DNA from 4 places in the Serratia ureilytica genome. Region 4 is predicted to be linked to each of the others. Evidence: predicted binding sites of a transcription regulator. Region 4 holds the regulator's gene; each other region holds the start of a gene.
The links. Region 4 encodes Fur, which represses iron uptake genes when iron is present. Its sites were predicted from a motif close to ATAATAATGAGAACNACTATCAA; they were not measured.
Positions count from the first base shown of each region.

Region 1: the regulator Fur is predicted to act here: its motif matches at 2,441-2,463, upstream of J0X03_RS09365 (siderophore-interacting protein).
Region 2: the regulator Fur is predicted to act here: its motif matches at 2,482-2,504, upstream of sodA (superoxide dismutase [Mn]).
Region 3: the regulator Fur is predicted to act here: its motif matches at 1,708-1,730, upstream of feoA (ferrous iron transporter A).

Region 1 covers NZ_CP071320.1:2,021,419-2,025,619, forward strand. The annotation lists gene lpxO (lipid A hydroxylase LpxO) at 1-144, shown strand, start outside; gene chaA (sodium-potassium/proton antiporter ChaA) at 181-1,284, opposite strand; gene J0X03_RS09365 (siderophore-interacting protein) at 1,577-2,395, opposite strand; gene chaB (putative cation transport regulator ChaB) at 2,526-2,753, shown strand; gene J0X03_RS09375 (gamma-glutamylcyclotransferase) at 3,004-3,699, shown strand; gene cbl (HTH-type transcriptional regulator Cbl) at 3,999-4,201, shown strand, end outside.
Region 2 covers NZ_CP071320.1:4,983,210-4,987,410, forward strand. The annotation lists gene fdnG (formate dehydrogenase-N subunit alpha) at 1-2,155, opposite strand, end outside; gene sodA (superoxide dismutase [Mn]) at 2,583-3,203, shown strand; gene J0X03_RS23590 (methyl-accepting chemotaxis protein) at 3,329-4,201, shown strand, end outside.
Region 3 covers NZ_CP071320.1:261,579-265,779, forward strand. The annotation lists gene feoB (Fe(2+) transporter permease subunit FeoB) at 1-1,292, opposite strand, end outside; gene feoA (ferrous iron transporter A) at 1,365-1,589, opposite strand; gene J0X03_RS01180 (Tex family protein) at 2,196-4,201, opposite strand, start outside.
Region 4 covers NZ_CP071320.1:3,776,443-3,780,643, reverse strand. The annotation lists gene J0X03_RS17840 (beta-N-acetylhexosaminidase) at 1-1,807, shown strand, start outside; gene fur (ferric iron uptake transcriptional regulator) at 2,057-2,503, opposite strand; gene fldA (flavodoxin FldA) at 2,833-3,372, opposite strand; gene ybfE (LexA regulated protein) at 3,637-3,924, opposite strand; gene ybfF (esterase) at 4,181-4,201, opposite strand, start outside.

The DNA of each region.
Region 1 (4,201 bases), 1.8 Mb from region 4:
GGCGGCGTCAACAAGATGTTCAAATACATCTATGCGATACGCCGGGTGGGGAAACGCCTGAAGGCCTGGAACCGCACCGGTTATTACATCATCAAGTGGATTTTGTTCGGGGGGATCGCCGCGGCGATATTCTTCTCGGTATAACGAAGGCAGGGGCGCACAGAGTGCGCCCCTTTTTGATCAGGCGAAGATAGTCATCATGTAGGCGGCGAACAGCGCCAGGTGGGCGGTGCCGTTCAGCACGTTGGTGCGGCCGGTCGAGAACGACAGCTGGCACAGCAGCAACACCGTCAACATCACCACGATATGCGGCGTTTGCAGGCCGAAGATCAGCGTCTGCCCGGTCAGAGTAGCGATGATGGTCACCGCCGGCACCGTCAGGGAGATGGTCGCCAGCACCGAACCGAAGAACAGGTTCATGGCGCGTTGCACCTGATTGTTCAACACGGCGCGCAGCGCGCCCAGGCCTTCCGGCGACAGGATCAACAGCGCCACCAGGAAACCGGTGAACTGCGCCGGTGCATTCATCTTGGTCAGCAGGCCTTCCAGCGGATTGGCGTTGAACTTGGTGACGGCGATAACCGCGATCAGGTGCACGATGAGCCAGGCGGCGTGCCAGGCGCTGCTGTGGGAAGAGGGCTTGCCGTGGTGCGGGTCGCCATCGTCGTCTTCATGCTCGTACACGAACAGGCTCTGGTGGGTTTTGGTCTGGATCACCAGGAACACGCCATACATGGCGGCGGAGATCAACGCCACCAGCAGCGCTTGCCCGGTGCTGAAGTTGCCGCCTGGCAGCGCGCTCGGGAACACCAGCACGATCACCGCCAGCGGGAAAATCGCCATCAGATACTGTTTGATGCCGCCCAGGTTGACGTACTGGGTGGCGAACTTGCGCCCGCCGAGCAGCAGCGCAAAGCCGACCAGGCCGGCGGAAACGATCATGATGATGGAGTACAGCGTGTCGCGCATCAGCGCCGGCGCGGCGTCGCCGGTGGCCATCAGCGCGGAAATCAGGCTGACTTCGAGGATCACGACGGACAAACTGAGGATCAGCGAGCCGTAGGGTTCGCCCAATCGGTGAGCCAGCACGTCGGCGTGGCGCACCACGCTGAAGGCGCTGCTGAGGATCCCCACCAGCGCGAGAATATTGATGCCGACGATCAGCGGAAAGTTATCGGTGCTGCCCCATAGATTTAACACCACCAGCGCGGCGATAGGGAAGATCAGCGAGTATTCGGTGTGGCGAGATTTGGTGGATCGGCCAGGATCGTGTTGCGACTTCATGAGGGTGGCACTCCTTCTCAAACAGCGTAGCCCGTCAGCGCCGGTCGCCGTGATACGGCAACGTTGCGTTTCCAGTAGGTATTTTATATTAGGATACACCCGCGGCGCCGGTGTGATGTTGTTTTATCTGAGAAAGCAATTGCTTGCTTATGTGATCAGGGTAACAAAAAAACCGCACGGGGTGCGGTTTTATTTACTTACTTTTACGCAATAACGCCAATTTTTAGCGTTAGATTTGAGAAAAGTCGTGTTTACTTGTTTAGCTCGTGGTTAATCAAGGAAAATGAGACCGTCAGTCGTCAATGTTGTCCATGATTTCATGCCGTTTATTGTGGTAACCCTCTTCATTTAGCCCCTCACGCCAGTAAGGCACGGCATAAAGACGATTACGATCGCATTGACGTTCGCGACGCAGGTAGCGGCGCAGCTCTACCACCAGGCGATCTTCACCGGCGAGCCAGAAGTGGCTTTCGCCCTGCGGCAGGGACTGCGCGCGGAACCGAGCGACCAACTCGTCGGTCTTCTCCGTGCCGCCGACGACCCAATTGACCTCAACGTCGGCGGGTTTCTTCAGGTCAATGACGTCAGCGTTGCTGTCGACGCGGACGAAAGCGCGTCCGGCACTGTGTGGCGGCAGGTTTTCCAGCAGTGCGGCCAGCGCAGGCAGTGAGGAAGGATCGCCCGCCAGGCAGTAGAAGTCGGCGGCCGGCAGCATCGGCTTGGGGCCGCCCGGGTTGCTGATGCCGATTTTATCACCGGCTTTCGCCTGGCGTGCAAAGTCCACCGCCGGGCCCTGATGATCATGAATGGCGAACTCGATGTCCACTTCCGCCAGTTCCGGGCGCACGGCGCGGATGGAATAGGTGCGCACGATCGGGCGCACGGCGTCCGCAGCCCAACGCGGGCCGTTTTCGGTCAGCGTCGGCAGGTCCGGCTGCGTCTGGCCGGCGAGCGGCAAAAAGACTTTGATGTGTGCAGCGGCGGCATTGGCCGGGTAGTAACGCAGATCGGGAGCGGTAAAGGTAATGCGGCGCAGGTGCGGCGTCATGTCCTGTACGCGGCTGACGGCGATCAGGTAGGGGGCGCGTGAGCGAGGGGCTTCGGTAGTCACGGGATTCTCCTTATAGTTCGTTTGGCGGTGAGTATAACATGTCGTTTGATAATGAGAATTGTTTGCTAATTGAGACGAAACCGCATGTGGGCTAGGCTTAAGGTTCACTCATCCTGAAAGGGGAGGCCATATGCCCTACCACAGCACGAACGACTTGCCGGACAACGTTAAGCATGTGCTGCCGGAACATGCGCAGGCGATCTATAAAGAAGCGTTCAACAGCGCCTGGCAACAATACCGGGATCCCGATGAGCGGCGCGGTGACGACAGCCGGGAAGAGACGGCGCATAAGGTGGCCTGGGCGGCGGTCAAGCAAAGCTATCGCAAGGGCGACGACGAACGCTGGCATAAAAAGTAATGAATTATCACGCAGTAAAATCGCGCAGACATTATGTGGAACCCGGCAATTAATATTATTGCTGCTCAGTACAAATACTTTTTCACTTTAACGCCGCTTTGTAACTTGATTGCACGTCAGGAAAAGAATAAGGTCATTCTTATAAGGCGCGGTGATTGAATTAATAAAAATCCGCAGCCGAAAATAAAACATCAAAGGTTCAGCAGTGGCGAGGGAAGGCGAGAAATCGTATTCCCGGGAGGTAATATCAGTGTTAACGCGAGATTTTCTGCAAAAAGCGGATTGCAAAACTGCATTCGGCGCTATTGAGGAGTCGTTGTTGCTGACGCCTGAACAGCGTGCAGCCTCGTTGGATTGCACCTTATCGCGCCGGCCGGATCACAGCCCCGTATGGATATTCGGTTACGGTTCGCTGATGTGGAATCCAGTTTTCGAATCGGAAGAAGTGCGGCCGGCCACGCTGCAGGGCTGGCACCGGGCGTTCTGCATGCGCTTGACCGCCGGGCGCGGCACGCTGCATCAGCCGGGGCGCATGCTGGCGTTAAAAGCCGGCGGCCACACCACGGGCCTGGCGTTTCGTTTGCCGGAAAGCAAGTTGCGTGAAGAGTTGGAGCTGCTTTGGAAGCGCGAAATGGTGACCGATTGCTACGTGCCCACCTGGTGCGAGCTGCAGTTGGATGGCGGCGAGAAGGTTACTGCGTTGGTGTTCGTGATGAACCCGCAACATCCGCTGTTTGAAGAAGACACCAGCTACCAGGTGATTGCGCCATTGATCGCCAGCGCCAGCGGCCCGCTGGGCACCAACGCGCAATATCTGTTTGCGCTGGATAACGAGTTGAAGCACCACGGCATGCAGGATGATTGCATCGGCGATCTGGTGCGCTGTGTACAGCAGTGGCTGCAGCAGAACCGCACCGGCGGCATCGGCAGCGAGGCCACCGCCTGAGGCTGCTGCGGGAATACGAACGGTGAGGGGCTCAGCATGCTGAGCCCTTTTTTATATCTAATGCCTATATTTAATAACTTAATTTCCACAGTGATTTAAGGCATGCTTTTATTGTGGTTATCTATCCCGTTATTTTTAAAGTCATTAGCTGTTTTTTGTCAGTTTCCCACCCCACCTGCGAAGCAGAATGATCGACTTAGTATTAAATTGCATAAGTAAAGGTTATTTCTTATTTGTTCAGACTCTTCGGACTCCGTATCAATATGGCTAACGCTACTGGAAGAAACAGGGAGACGGGGATGAACTTTCAACAATTAAAAATTATTCGTGAATCGGCGCGCTGCAACTACAACCTGACTGAGGTCGCCAATACGTTATTTACCTCGCAGTCCGGCGTCAGTCGGCATATTCGCGAGCTGGAAGAAGAGCTGGGCATTGAAATATTCATTCGCCGCGGCAAACGGCTGCTGGGCATGACCGAACCCGGCAAAGAGCTGTTGGT
Region 2 (4,201 bases), 1.2 Mb from region 4:
GCTCGCCTTTTTTCACCACCACTTTGCCATCGGCATCCAGCAGATCCGCCAGCGCCTTGCCGTTGTTCTCCTGCGCCACCTCTTCCGGGGCCGGGTTGTCCGGCGTCAGGTAGTCCCAGCGCATGTTCAGCACCTGTTCCGGCACCGCGCCGCCGTCGCGCGCATACATCTCGCGCAGGCGGCTGAAGATGCCCGCCAGGATCTCGCCGTCGTTCAGCGCTTCACCCGGGGCGTCCGCGCCTTTCCAGTGCCACTGCAGCCAGCGGCCGGAGTTGACGATCGAGCCGTTCTCTTCGGCGAAGCAGGTGGACGGCAGGCGGAACACTTCGGTCTGGATCTGCGAGGAATCCACCTCGTTGAACTCGCCGTGGTTCTGCCAGAAGTTGGAGGTCTCGGTGTTCAACGGATCGATGGTCACCAGGAACTTCAGCTTGGACAGCGAAGCCACCACCTTGTTTTTGTTCGGGAACGACGCCACCGGGTTAAAGCCCTGGCAGAAGTAGCCGTTGACCTTGCCCTGCGACATCATCTCGAAGTACTGCAGCACGTCGTAGCCCTTGTCCCACTTCGGCAGCCAGTCAAAGCCCCAGCTGTTGTCCTTCTGCGCCTTGTCGCCGTAGAAGGTCTTCATCATGCTGACGAAGAATTTCGGGTAGTTGCCCCAGTAGTTCACCTGGCCCGGCAGCAGCGCCTTCGGCGTGTTGGCCTTCAGGTAGGTCTCGAGATCGGTCTGTTTCTCCGACGGCAGCGTCAGGTAGCCCGGCAGGCTCTGCGACAGCAGGCCGAGATCGGTCAGCCCCTGGATGTTGGAGTGGCCGCGCAGCGCGTTGACGCCGCCGCCCGCCATGCCCATGTTGCCGAGCAGCAGCTGGATCATCGCCATGGTGCGGATGTTCTGCGCGCCGACCGAGTGCTGAGTCCAGCCCAGGGCGTACAGGAACGAAGCGGTCTTATCCGCGACGCAGGTTTCGGCGATGTATTCGCACACCTTGAGGAAATCGTCCTTCGGCGTGCCGCAGATGTTGGTCACCACGTCAGGCGTGTAGCGGCTCACGTGCTGCTTCAGCAGGTTCCACACGCAGCGTGGATCCTGCAACGTGACGTCGCGCTTGGCGAAGCCGTTCTCGTCGAACTGGTAGTTCCAGGTGGTTTTGTCGTACTTGCGGTTTTCCGCGTCGTAGCCGCTGAACAAGCCGTCTTCGAAGGCAAAGTCTTCCCGCACCAGCAGGCTGGCGTTGGTGTAGGCCTCGACGTACTCGCGGTTAAACTTGTTGTTGGTCATCAGATACAGCAACACGCCCGACAGGAAAGCAATGTCGGTCCCGGAGCGGATCGGCGTGTAGAAGTCCGCCACCGATGCGGTTCGGGTAAAGCGCGGATCGATCACGATCAGCTTGGCATTGTTGTGTATTTTGGCTTCCATCGCCCAGCGGAACCCCACCGGATGCGCTTCCGCCGCATTACCGCCCATGACGATAATCAAATTCGCGTTCTTGATATCAACCCAGTGGTTGGTCATCGCACCGCGACCAAATGTTGGAGCAAGACTTGCTACCGTTGGTCCGTGTCAGACACGCGCCTGGTTGTCTACGGCAAGCATGCCGAGAGCGCGACTAAATTTTTGCGACAGAAAACCGGTTTCGTTGCTGGCGGCCGAGGCGCACAGCATGCCGGTGGTCAGCCAACGGTTGACGGTAACGCCCTGGTCGTTGGTTTTGATGAAGTTGGCGTCACGGTCTTCTTTCACCAGCTTGGCGATGCGGGTAAAGGCGTCGTCCCAGCTGATGCGCTGCCATTTGTCCGACCCCGGCGCCCGGTATTCCGGGTACTTGAGGCGGCTTTCGCTGTGGATAAAGTCAACCAGGCCGGCGCCTTTCGGGCAAAGCGCGCCACGGTTTACCGGGTGATCCGGATCCCCTTCGATATGGAAAATGCTTTCTTTGGCGTTTTTGGCGCCATCACCAAGGCTGTACATCAACAGCCCACAGCCGACGGAACAATACGTACAGGTATTACGGGTCTCGCGGGCGCGCAGCAGTTTGTACTGCCGGGTTTCCGCCAACGCCACTTCGGGGGCAAAGCCCAGCGCGGCTACCGTCGTTCCTGCCATACCGCCAGCGCAGATCTTAAAGAACTGCCTTCTGCTGACCTGCATGGGGGTCTCCTTTACTCTCGATTGTCACATTGTTCAAATGGCGCTCCTCGCCAAAACGGCGGAGCGCTAATGTCACTGTTGTTATGCTGATACGCGACGCGGCGATATTACCACAGCGTGCTTGTGGTTGTTACACACTCGTGCTCATTCAGTGAACGCATTGGCACATTTCGATACATTTCGGCGTCGCAGCAGGCTCGGCGCTCTCTACAGTATAGAGAGTAACCAACGCATCGGCGCCAAGGCATGAAGAGGCGCTCAAGGCCTCCTTTCTATCAGTATGTTAACGCAGCGATTTGTTCATTAACCACACAGTCAGCAGGGCATTGATAATCATTTTCAATATCATTTAATTAACTATAATGATCCGACTGCTTACGCGGTGCTCGCCCTTTGCGCCGCCCATACACCACTGGAGATGATGATTATGAGTTATTCACTGCCATCCCTGCCGTACGCTTACGACGCACTGGAACCGCATTTCGACAAGCAGACGATGGAAATCCATCACACCAAACACCATCAGACCTACGTCAACAACGCCAACACCGTGCTGGAAGCTTACCCTGAGCTGGCCAAATACAGCGTTGAAGAGCTGATCCAGGATCTGGATAAAGTGCCTGCCGACAAACGCACTTTCATGCGCAACAACGCCGGCGGCCACGCCAACCACAGCTTCTTCTGGAAAAACCTGAAAACCGGCACCACGCTGGGCGGCGATCTGAAAGCGGCCATCGAGCGCGATTTCGGCAGCGTTGAGAAATTCCAGGAAGAGTTCGAGAAAGCCGCAGCCACCCGCTTCGGTTCCGGTTGGGCCTGGCTGGTGCTGAAAGACGGCAAACTGGCCGTGGTGTCTACCGCTAACCAGGACAGCCCGCTGATGGGCGAAGCCGTCGCCGGCGCTTCCGGTTTCCCAATCATCGGTCTGGACGTGTGGGAACACGCTTACTACCTGAAATATCAGAACAAACGCCCTGACTACATCAAGGCGTTCTGGAACGTGGTCAACTGGGACGAAGCGGCCGCACGCTTCGCCGCGAAGAAGTAATTCGCCCCCGTTGATGAAGATGCCCGCCGCAGGCGGGTATTTTTTTGCCTGAAATCCGCTAAAGTTTGACCACTTCTTGCCGATGGTTTGTTCAATTGACGTTCGCCCGGAGAAGGAAAAACGCTATGGCGGCATTGCAAGCATTGGCAGGAAAGTTCACCCATCTCACCGTAGGTAAAAAGCTCGGCTTCGGTTTCGCGCTGTTGCTGCTGTTGGCGGTCGTCATCGCCGGCACCGGGGCGCAATACCTGCACATCATCGAATCCCGCGCCGATCGCATCGACTTCAGCAACCGGCTGAACGAGGAGATCAACCAGGCCAAATACAACCGCGCCATGTACGGCCAGACCTACCAGCCGGAGTATCTGCAGAACAACCGCGCCAATATCGATAACGCCGTCAAACTGATAGACCAGGGCCAGACGTTGGACTGGGACGCCCAAAGCCGCAAGGATCTGCAGCGTCTGGTGACGCTGATTGGGGAATATCAGCAACAGCAAAAAATCTTTGAGCAGGCGGTCTCGGCGAAAGACGCGGTGCGCCAGAGCTGGAACATGTCGGAAGTGCAGGCCAGCCTGAGCCAAGTGGAGCGGCAGCTCACCAACGGCGATCTGCAGTTGGCCTTCATCCAGCTGAACCAGAAGCTGACCCAGGTGCGCTACGGCGCGCGCGGTCTGCTGCTGAGCCTGAACAAGGAAACCGAAGCGCCGCTGATGGCGGCCATCGACGACGCGCGCGACGCGGCCAACGCCTTGAGCCGCCGGGTCAGCGACGCGCAGCGCCCGCAGCTGCAACCGCTGCTGGCCGCCCTGGACGATTACAAAAACCGTATCGCGGCCTACCTGCCGGCCTATGAGCACGAGCAGCAGATCAGCCGACAGCTCGGTGAACGCGCGCATGAGATCGGCACGCTGGTGAACGCCTTTATGCAGGACGAATTGGTGCAGACGCGCAGCAACATCAACCTGGCGCAGCTGCAGATGGGCATCACCACCCTG
Region 3 (4,201 bases), 1.6 Mb from region 4:
ATGAACGGCGCCATCATGATGGTGATCAGGCGCTCGCGCTGGGCGTCCAGCGTACGGGCGCCCATGATGGACGGCACGTTACAGCCGAAGCCGACGATCAGCGGCACGAAGGATTTGCCCGGCAGCCCGAGCGCCTGCATCAGGCGATCCATCACGAACGCCGCGCGCGCCATGTAGCCGGAGTCTTCCAGGAACGACAGGAACAGGTACATCATGCCGATCTGCGGCACCAGCGGTAGCACGGTGTTGATGCCGCCGCCGACGCCCTGCGCCAGGAAGACGGTCAGCCAGTCGGGGAAGTGCAGGGTGTAACCGAGCCACTGAATGCCCTGAATGAAGATCGCCGCCGAGCCGATATCGAAGATCGGCTGCAGCGCGCCGCCGATATTGATCGCCAGCAGGAACATCAGGTACATCACCAGCAGGAAGATCGGTACGCCCAGCCAGCGGTTGAGGATCACTTTATCCAGCATGTCGGTCAGGCGGTTGGGCATCGCCTGCTGCGAGTTGCTGACTGCGTCGCACAGGGCGGCGATGGACTGGTAGCGTGCGTCGGCGATCACCAGCGCCGGGTCCTCCTGCTGCTGCTGTTGCAGCGCCTGAATGGCCGCTGGCAGCCGCGCCACGGCGGGGCCGGCCAGACGGTGGCTGTAGATGTCGCCCTCCAGCATCTGCAACGCCAGCCAGCGGCGCTGCGCCGCCGGCAGCGTTTGCGGCATGGCGTCGCTCAGCGTGGCGACCTCTTTCAGCAGCAGCGGCGGGTAGTTCACCAGCGCCTGCTGTTCGTTGATGCGATGATTGTCGATCATTTGTTTCAGCACGCCGATGCCATCGGCGCGGGTGGAGACCATCGGCACTACCGGGCAACCGAGGCGCGCCGACAGAGCGGCGACGTCGATATCGATATGCTGGCTTTTGGCGATGTCGAGCATGTTGAGCGCCACGATGCAGGGAATGCCCAGCTCCAGCAGCTGCAGCGTCAGGTAGAGGTTGCGTTCCAGGTTGGAGGCATCCACCACGTTGATCAGCAGATCGGCGTCGCCGCTCAAAATGTAGTGGCAGGCGATCTGCTCATCGAGCGACGTCTGCTCCGAAATGGTGGTCAGGGAGTAGGTGCCGGGCAAATCGACCAGCCGCACGTCGGACTGCGGGGTGGTGAAATGGCCTTCCTTGCGTTCGACCGTCACGCCCGCCCAGTTGCCGACCCGCTGGCGCGCGCCGGTCAGTTGGTTGAACAGCGTGGTTTTGCCGGAGTTCGGGTTGCCGATTAAGCCGATGGTGAGTTTTTTCATAGTTCTGCGTGTCGTCTTCAAGGAGAACAGCGCCGGCGCAAAGGCGCACCGGCAAACGGAGGGCGCGCCGGCTCAGGGCTGGCCGTCGAGCTGCAGCAGCGCCAAATCCTTCCTGCGCAGCACCAGGCTGACGCGGCGGGTTTTAATTTCTATCGGATCGCCCAGCGGCGCGACGCGCACCACGTCGAACGAAGAGCCGGGCAGCATGCCGAGCGATAACAATTTTTGGCGGTAGGCCGGCGCAATCTCGCTGGAAAAGCCGACAATCTTATATGTGCGTTTAGGTTGAAGCTGCATGTCATTAACCTTCCGGGTGCCGATGAGCATCGGGCTGATGATAATTGGACGTTGCCGGCGAAAATGCCACGCCGTCGGCGGTATTCATCCATAAGGTCATGCAATAAAGTGAGCGAAAATAATAGTAATTATCATTATCGCGTTCAATACAAAAAGTAAGGGTATTGTAACCAATTATTTTGGCGGCGGCCGCTTTTTGGCTGGTCCCCTTGATAATCCCCGTTTTACCACCGCTTATACGCGGCGACAAATGAGAATGGTGAGTTAAATCAGTTATGTATTTGTAGCCAGGGTTTCTCGTTTGCAAATGGCGATGGCGTTTTTTCCTTTTTTATTTCTGGTGAAAGGCAATTCAATAACATTATTCCGCCGTAATGCGAGCGGTAACCATTTGTGTTTCTCTCACAATTCGCGAGATGAAAAATGCGTGTTAACGAAGTTGTTAATAAATGGCTGCAGGAGGCATTTTTGTTGCCTGAATAATGGGAGGGCGGTCACGCAGGAACGGGAAATAAAAAGATGATGGTTTATTGAGACGGGTCAAGAAATGCCGCAAGTTTTATTCATCAGAAAGGGCGGAGCAGGCTCCGCCCTGTTGGCTCTGGCTTAGCGTTTCTTGCCGAACGCCGCTGCCAGCGCGTCGCCCATGGCGCTGTTGCCGGCCGGCGTCGCATTGCGCGGTTTGGCCTTGTTGCCGCCTGCCGAACGGTTGGCGTTGTCGCGCGCCTGTGCAGGCGCGTTGCCGCCGCGGCGCGGCGAGCCTTCGCCCGGTTGCTCATCCAGGCGCATGCTCAGCGCGATGCGTTTCCGCTGCAGATCGACTTCCATCACCTTCACTTTGACGATGTCGCCGGCCTTCACCACGGTGTGCGGATCTTCGACGAACTTGTCCGCCAGCGAGGAGATGTGCACCAGACCGTCCTGATGCACGCCGATATCCACGAAGGCGCCGAAGTTGGTGACGTTAGTGACCGACCCTTCCAGGATCATGCCCGGCTGCAGATCGTTGAGGGTTTCCACGCCTTCGGCAAAGGTGGCGGTTTTGAACTCAGGACGCGGGTCGCGGCCCGGCTTCTCCAGCTCTTTCAGGATGTCGGTGACCGTCGGCACGCCGAACTTGTCGTCGGTGAAATCGACCGCTTTCAGGCTGCGCACCGCCGAGGCGTTGCCCATCAGATCCTGCAGCGCCTGCTCGGTGGCGGCCAGAATGCGCTGCACCACCGGGTAGGCTTCCGGGTGGACGGTAGAGGCATCCAGCGGGTTGTCGCCGTGGTTGATGCGCAGGAAGCCGGCGCACTGTTCGAACGCTTTCGGCCCCAGACGGCTGACTTTCAGCAGCTGTTCACGGTTGCTGAAGCGGCCGTTCTCGTCGCGCCAGTTGACGATATTCTGCGCCATCATGCGCGTCAGGCCGGCCACGCGGGTCAGCAACGGCACCGAAGCGGTGTTCAGATCGACGCCGACGGCGTTCACGCAGTCTTCCACCACCGAGTCCAGCTTTTTCGCCAGCTGGCTCTGGCTGACGTCGTGCTGATACTGGCCGACGCCGATGGATTTCGGGTCGATCTTCACCAGCTCCGCCAGCGGATCCTGCAGACGACGGGCGATGGACACCGCGCCGCGCAGCGACACGTCGAGATCCGGGAACTCCTGCGCCGCCAGTTCGGACGCGGAATACACCGACGCGCCCGCTTCGCTGACGATCACTTTTTGCGCCCGGACGTCGCTGAACTGCTTTTGCAGGTCGAGATAGAAACGCTCGGTTTCACGCGAAGCGGTGCCGTTGCCGATCGCCACCAGCTCCACGTTGTGTTTGATGCACAGCGCCGCGACGATGGCGGCGGCTTTGGCCGCTTGCCCGGTGTGCGGATAGACGGTGTCGGTGGCCACCAGTTTGCCGGTCGCGTCGACCACGGCGACTTTCACCCCGGTGCGCAGGCCCGGATCGAGGCCCATGGTGGCGCGCATGCCGGCCGGCGCGGCCATCAACAGATCATGCATGTTGCGGGCGAAGACGTTGATCGCTTCATCCTCCGCGCGTTCGCGCACCGTGCCCATCAGTTCGGTTTCCAGGTGCAGCAACACCTTGATGCGCCAGGTCCAGTTGACCACCGCCTTGCGCCAGGCGTCGGCCGGAGCGTTGTTCAGGCGCAGATTGAGGTGATTGATGATGATCAGCTCCGCCTGGCTTTCGCGCGGCGCTTCCTCAAACTGCGGATCGGCGTTCAGCGCCAGCTGCAGCACGCCTTCGTTGCGGCCGCGGAACATCGCCAGCGCGCGGTGCGAAGGCACCTGGGAAATCGGTTCGTGGTGATCGAAATAGTCGCGGAACTTGGCGCCTTCGTCTTCCTTGCCCTCGACCACTTTGGAGACCAGATGGGCGTTTTTCCACAGGTAGTCGCGCACCTTGGCCAGCAGCGCGGCGTCTTCGGCGAAGCGCTCCATCAGGATATAGCGCGCGCCGTCGAGGGCGGCTTTCACGTCCGCCACGCCCTTCTCGGCGTCGACGTAGCGTTCAGCCAGCTGTTCCGGCTGCTGTTGCGGATCCTGCCACAGCGTGTCCGCCAGCGGTTCCAGACCGGCTTCGATGGCGATCTGGCCACGGGTGCGGC
Region 4 (4,201 bases):
GGTGCCGGGCGCTTATGAGCTGAAGATCGGCAAGAAAGAGGCGCGGGTGATCGGCTTCGATCAGGCCGGGGTGTTCTACGGGTTGCAGTCTATCCTGTCGTTAGTGCCGACCGACGGCAGCGGCAAGATCGCCACGCTCGACGCCAGCGATGCGCCGCGCTTCCAGTATCGCGGCATTTTCCTCGACGTGGCGCGCAACTTCCATAAGAAGGATGCGGTGCTGCGCCTGCTGGATCAGATGGCGGCTTACAAGCTCAACAAATTCCACTTCCACCTGAGCGATGACGAAGGTTGGCGAATCGAAATTCCCGGCTTGCCTGAGTTGACGGAAGTCGGCGGCCAGCGCTGCCACGATCTGAGCGAAACCACCTGCCTGCTGCCGCAGTACGGCCAGGGGCCGGATGTCTACGGCGGTTTCTTCACTCGTCAGGACTACATCGACATCATCAAATACGCCCAGGCGCGCCAGATTGAGGTGATCCCGGAGATCGACATGCCGGCGCACGCCCGCGCGGCGGTGGTCTCGATGGAAGCGCGCTACAAGAAACTGCATGCCGCCGGCAAAGAGCAGGAGGCCAACGAGTTCCGCCTGGTGGATCCGACCGATACCTCCAATACCACCTCCGTGCAGTTCTTTAACCGTCAGAGTTACCTGAACCCGTGCCTGGATTCCTCCCAGCGCTTTGTCGACAAGGTGATTGGCGAGATTGCCCAGATGCATAAAGAAGCCGGCCAGCCGATTAAGACCTGGCACTTTGGCGGCGACGAAGCGAAAAACATCCGCCTGGGCGCCGGCTACACCGACAAGGCGAAACCGGAACCGGGTAAAGGCATCATTGACCAGAGCAATGAAGACAAGCCGTGGGCCAAGTCTCAGGTGTGCCAGGTGATGATCAAAGAGGGCAAAGTGGCCGACATGGAGCACCTGCCGAGCTACTTCGGCCAAGAGGTCAGCAAGCTGGTGAAGGCGCACGGCATCGACAGAATGCAGGCCTGGCAAGACGGCCTGAAAGACGCCGAGAGTTCGAAGGCGTTCGCCACCTCGCGCGTGGGGGTCAACTTCTGGGACACCCTGTACTGGGGCGGTTTCGACAGCGTCAACGACTGGGCCAACAAAGGGTATGAAGTGGTGGTCTCCAACCCGGACTACGTCTATATGGACTTCCCTTACGAGGTGAACCCGGACGAGCGCGGTTACTACTGGGGCACCCGCTTCAGCGACGAGCGCAAGGTGTTCAGCTTCGCGCCGGACAACATGCCGCAGAACGCGGAAACCTCGGTTGACCGAGACGGCAACCACTTCAACGCCAAGAGCGACAAGCCGTGGCCGGGGGCATATGGACTTTCCGCTCAGCTGTGGAGCGAAACCCAGCGCACCGACCCGCAGATGGAATACATGATCTTCCCACGCGCGCTGTCGGTGGCGGAGCGCGCCTGGCATCGCGCCGGTTGGGAGCAGGACTATCGCGCCGGCCGCGAATACAAAGGCGGGGAAACCCACTTTGTCGATACCAAGACGCTGGAGAAAGATTGGCTGCGCTTCGCCAATATTCTGGGCCAGCGTGAACTGGCCAAGCTGGACAAAGGCGGCGTGGCTTATCGTCTGCCGGTGCCGGGCGCTCGCGTGGCGGGCGGCAAGCTGGAGGCGAATATCGCGCTGCCGGGGTTGGGCATCGAGTACTCCACCGACGGCGGTAAGCAGTGGCAGCGCTATGATGCCAAGGCTAAACCTGCGGTCTCCGGCGAAGTACAGGTGCGCTCGGTCAGCCCGGACGGCAAACGCTACAGCCGCGCCGAAAAGGTCTAAGAAGGGCGGTGCGGCCCGCAGTTTTGGCGGCGGGCCGCATCATAACGAAGGGGGAATGCGTTCGCCCGCGCGTGTCGGCGCAGGGCGGACGTTGTAGTGAGAGTAGTACGTGGAGTCGCTGTGCCGCTGCAATTGTGGTATTTCATGACATGATTTTCCCCGGCTGGTCCGGGGATTTTTTTTCCCGTTGTACGGCGGGCATAAAAAAACCGCCTCAAGGTGAGGCGGTTTTTCATAGCCGGTCAGGGCTTATTTCTTGTCGTGCAGCGTTTCGTCTTCGCGACAGTCGCCGGTTTCACAGTGGCCGTACAGGTACAGACTGTGGTTGGTGAGCTTGATGCCGTGCTGCTTGGCGATGTCACGCTGGCGCACTTCGATGGATTCGTCGCTGAATTCGATCACTTTGCCGCAATCCAGGCAAATCAGGTGATCGTGGTGATGCTGTTGGGTCAGCTCGAACACGGACTTGCCGCCTTCGAAATTGTGACGTGTCACAATGCCCGCATCGTCAAACTGGTTCAGTACGCGATAAACCGTCGCCAGCCCGATCTCTTCGCCCATATCAATCAGTTTTTTGTACAAATCTTCCGCACTGACGTGATGGCATTCCGGATTTTGCAGTACTTCCAGGATTTTGAGTCGCGGAAGCGTGACTTTTAAGCCGGCCTTCTTCAATGCGATGTTGTTGTCGGTCATGCGAATTCAGTCCTGTTACTATGCTAATCAAGTTGAGGCGTACTCGCCTGTGGCATCGGTCGGCACAAAGAGTTAATGCGTCTCATTATAGAACCGGTTGTACTAAATGGAAACCGCCGGTTGTTAACAAAGATATAATTGCACTATTGCATGTTTTGCATGCAACGCCTTGATGGATGGGATAAACCGATATCTCAGTCTACCGTGACGGGGTGGGAAGTTACAAATCTGTAGCTTCTATCGCAGCAATCCCTGTTGCCGATGACGGCCCTGTCGGCACACTATGCACTTTACAGGGCCTTTGTTCAACCTTTCGCCAGTCCCGGCGTTTAGCCGACGATATCGGCCAGGCTCAGCTCTTCGACGATTTGTTTGACCCAGGCGTCCACGCGCTCGTTGGTCAGCTCAGGCTGACGGTCTTCGTCGATCGCCAGACCGATGAAGTGGTTGTCGTCCGCCAGGCCTTTGGAGGCCTCGAAGTGGTAGCCTTTGGTCGGCCAGTGGCCCACGATGGCCGCGCCACGCGGTTCGATGATGTCGCGGATGGTGCCCATCGCGTCACAGAAGTATTCCGCGTAGTCTTCCTGGTCGCCGCAGCCGAACAGCGCCACCAGTTTGCCGTTGAAGTCGACTTCTTCCAGCGTCGGGAAGAAATCATCCCAGTCACACTGCGCTTCACCGTAGTACCAGGTCGGGATGCCCAGCAGCAGGATATCGAACCCTTCCAGGTCTTCTTTGCTGCTTTTAGCGATGTCATGCACTTCAGAGACGTCGTCGCCAAACTGTTTCTGGAGAATTTTCTGGATCATTTTGGCAATGTTTTCGGTATTGCCAGTGTCGCTGCCAAAGAAAATGCCTACAGTAGCCATATCGCGTATAACCTTTAAATTCAAGTAATTGCATTACTCGATGCCAGCACTGCCGCCGCTGACGCCGATTAAAATGATGCCATGACAAGAGCCTTTCGCCACGGGGGCGGGCGCCGACAGGCGCAGTCTCTTGCCGGTAAATGCGTATCATGCCAGAAAGTGGCGCCGGGGTTTTATCGCATTTATGCGATGCCGGAGAATGAAGAAAAGCGTGGTCGATCCGGCGTTGTCCTTAACGCCGCGCCGCGCGTGCGGCCGAAGAGATCAATGTTCCGGCTGTTCTTCCGCCAGTTGCGCCAACAGCATCTGCTCGATGAGTTCGCTGCGGCTAATGTTGCGCTGTTCCGCCAGTTTGTTCAGGGCGTCCACCGCATCCGCGTTGATTTTCAGCTCTACGCGCCGCAATCCACGCACTTTATCGCGCCGTAACTGATTGCGCTTATTGATTCTAAGCTGTTCATCGCGGGAAAGCGGGTTGGTTTTCGGGCGCCCCGGACGGCGTTCATCTGCGAACAGATCCAGCGTCGTGCGATCCGTTTGTTCTTTTGCCATAGGTAGCGGTACTGCAAGGGAGTTTGCATCAAAAAGCGCTCGCACGCTTCCGGAGGCATCGGTTAACACACTTCGGGCCAATAAACCCTAACCCAAATTCACCCCCGACCCGGCGTTCGCGAACGCGCTGGCGCGGCGGCAAAATTATAGCGCGCCATATTACCCCAGCAGATGGAGCGGCGACAATGCCTAACTGCGGGCTAAACGCGCTAAGCCGTTATCTTTAGCGCGTTTTTTCACCAGGTGAGCGTATTTTTCAGGCTTCGTCGAGGAAACG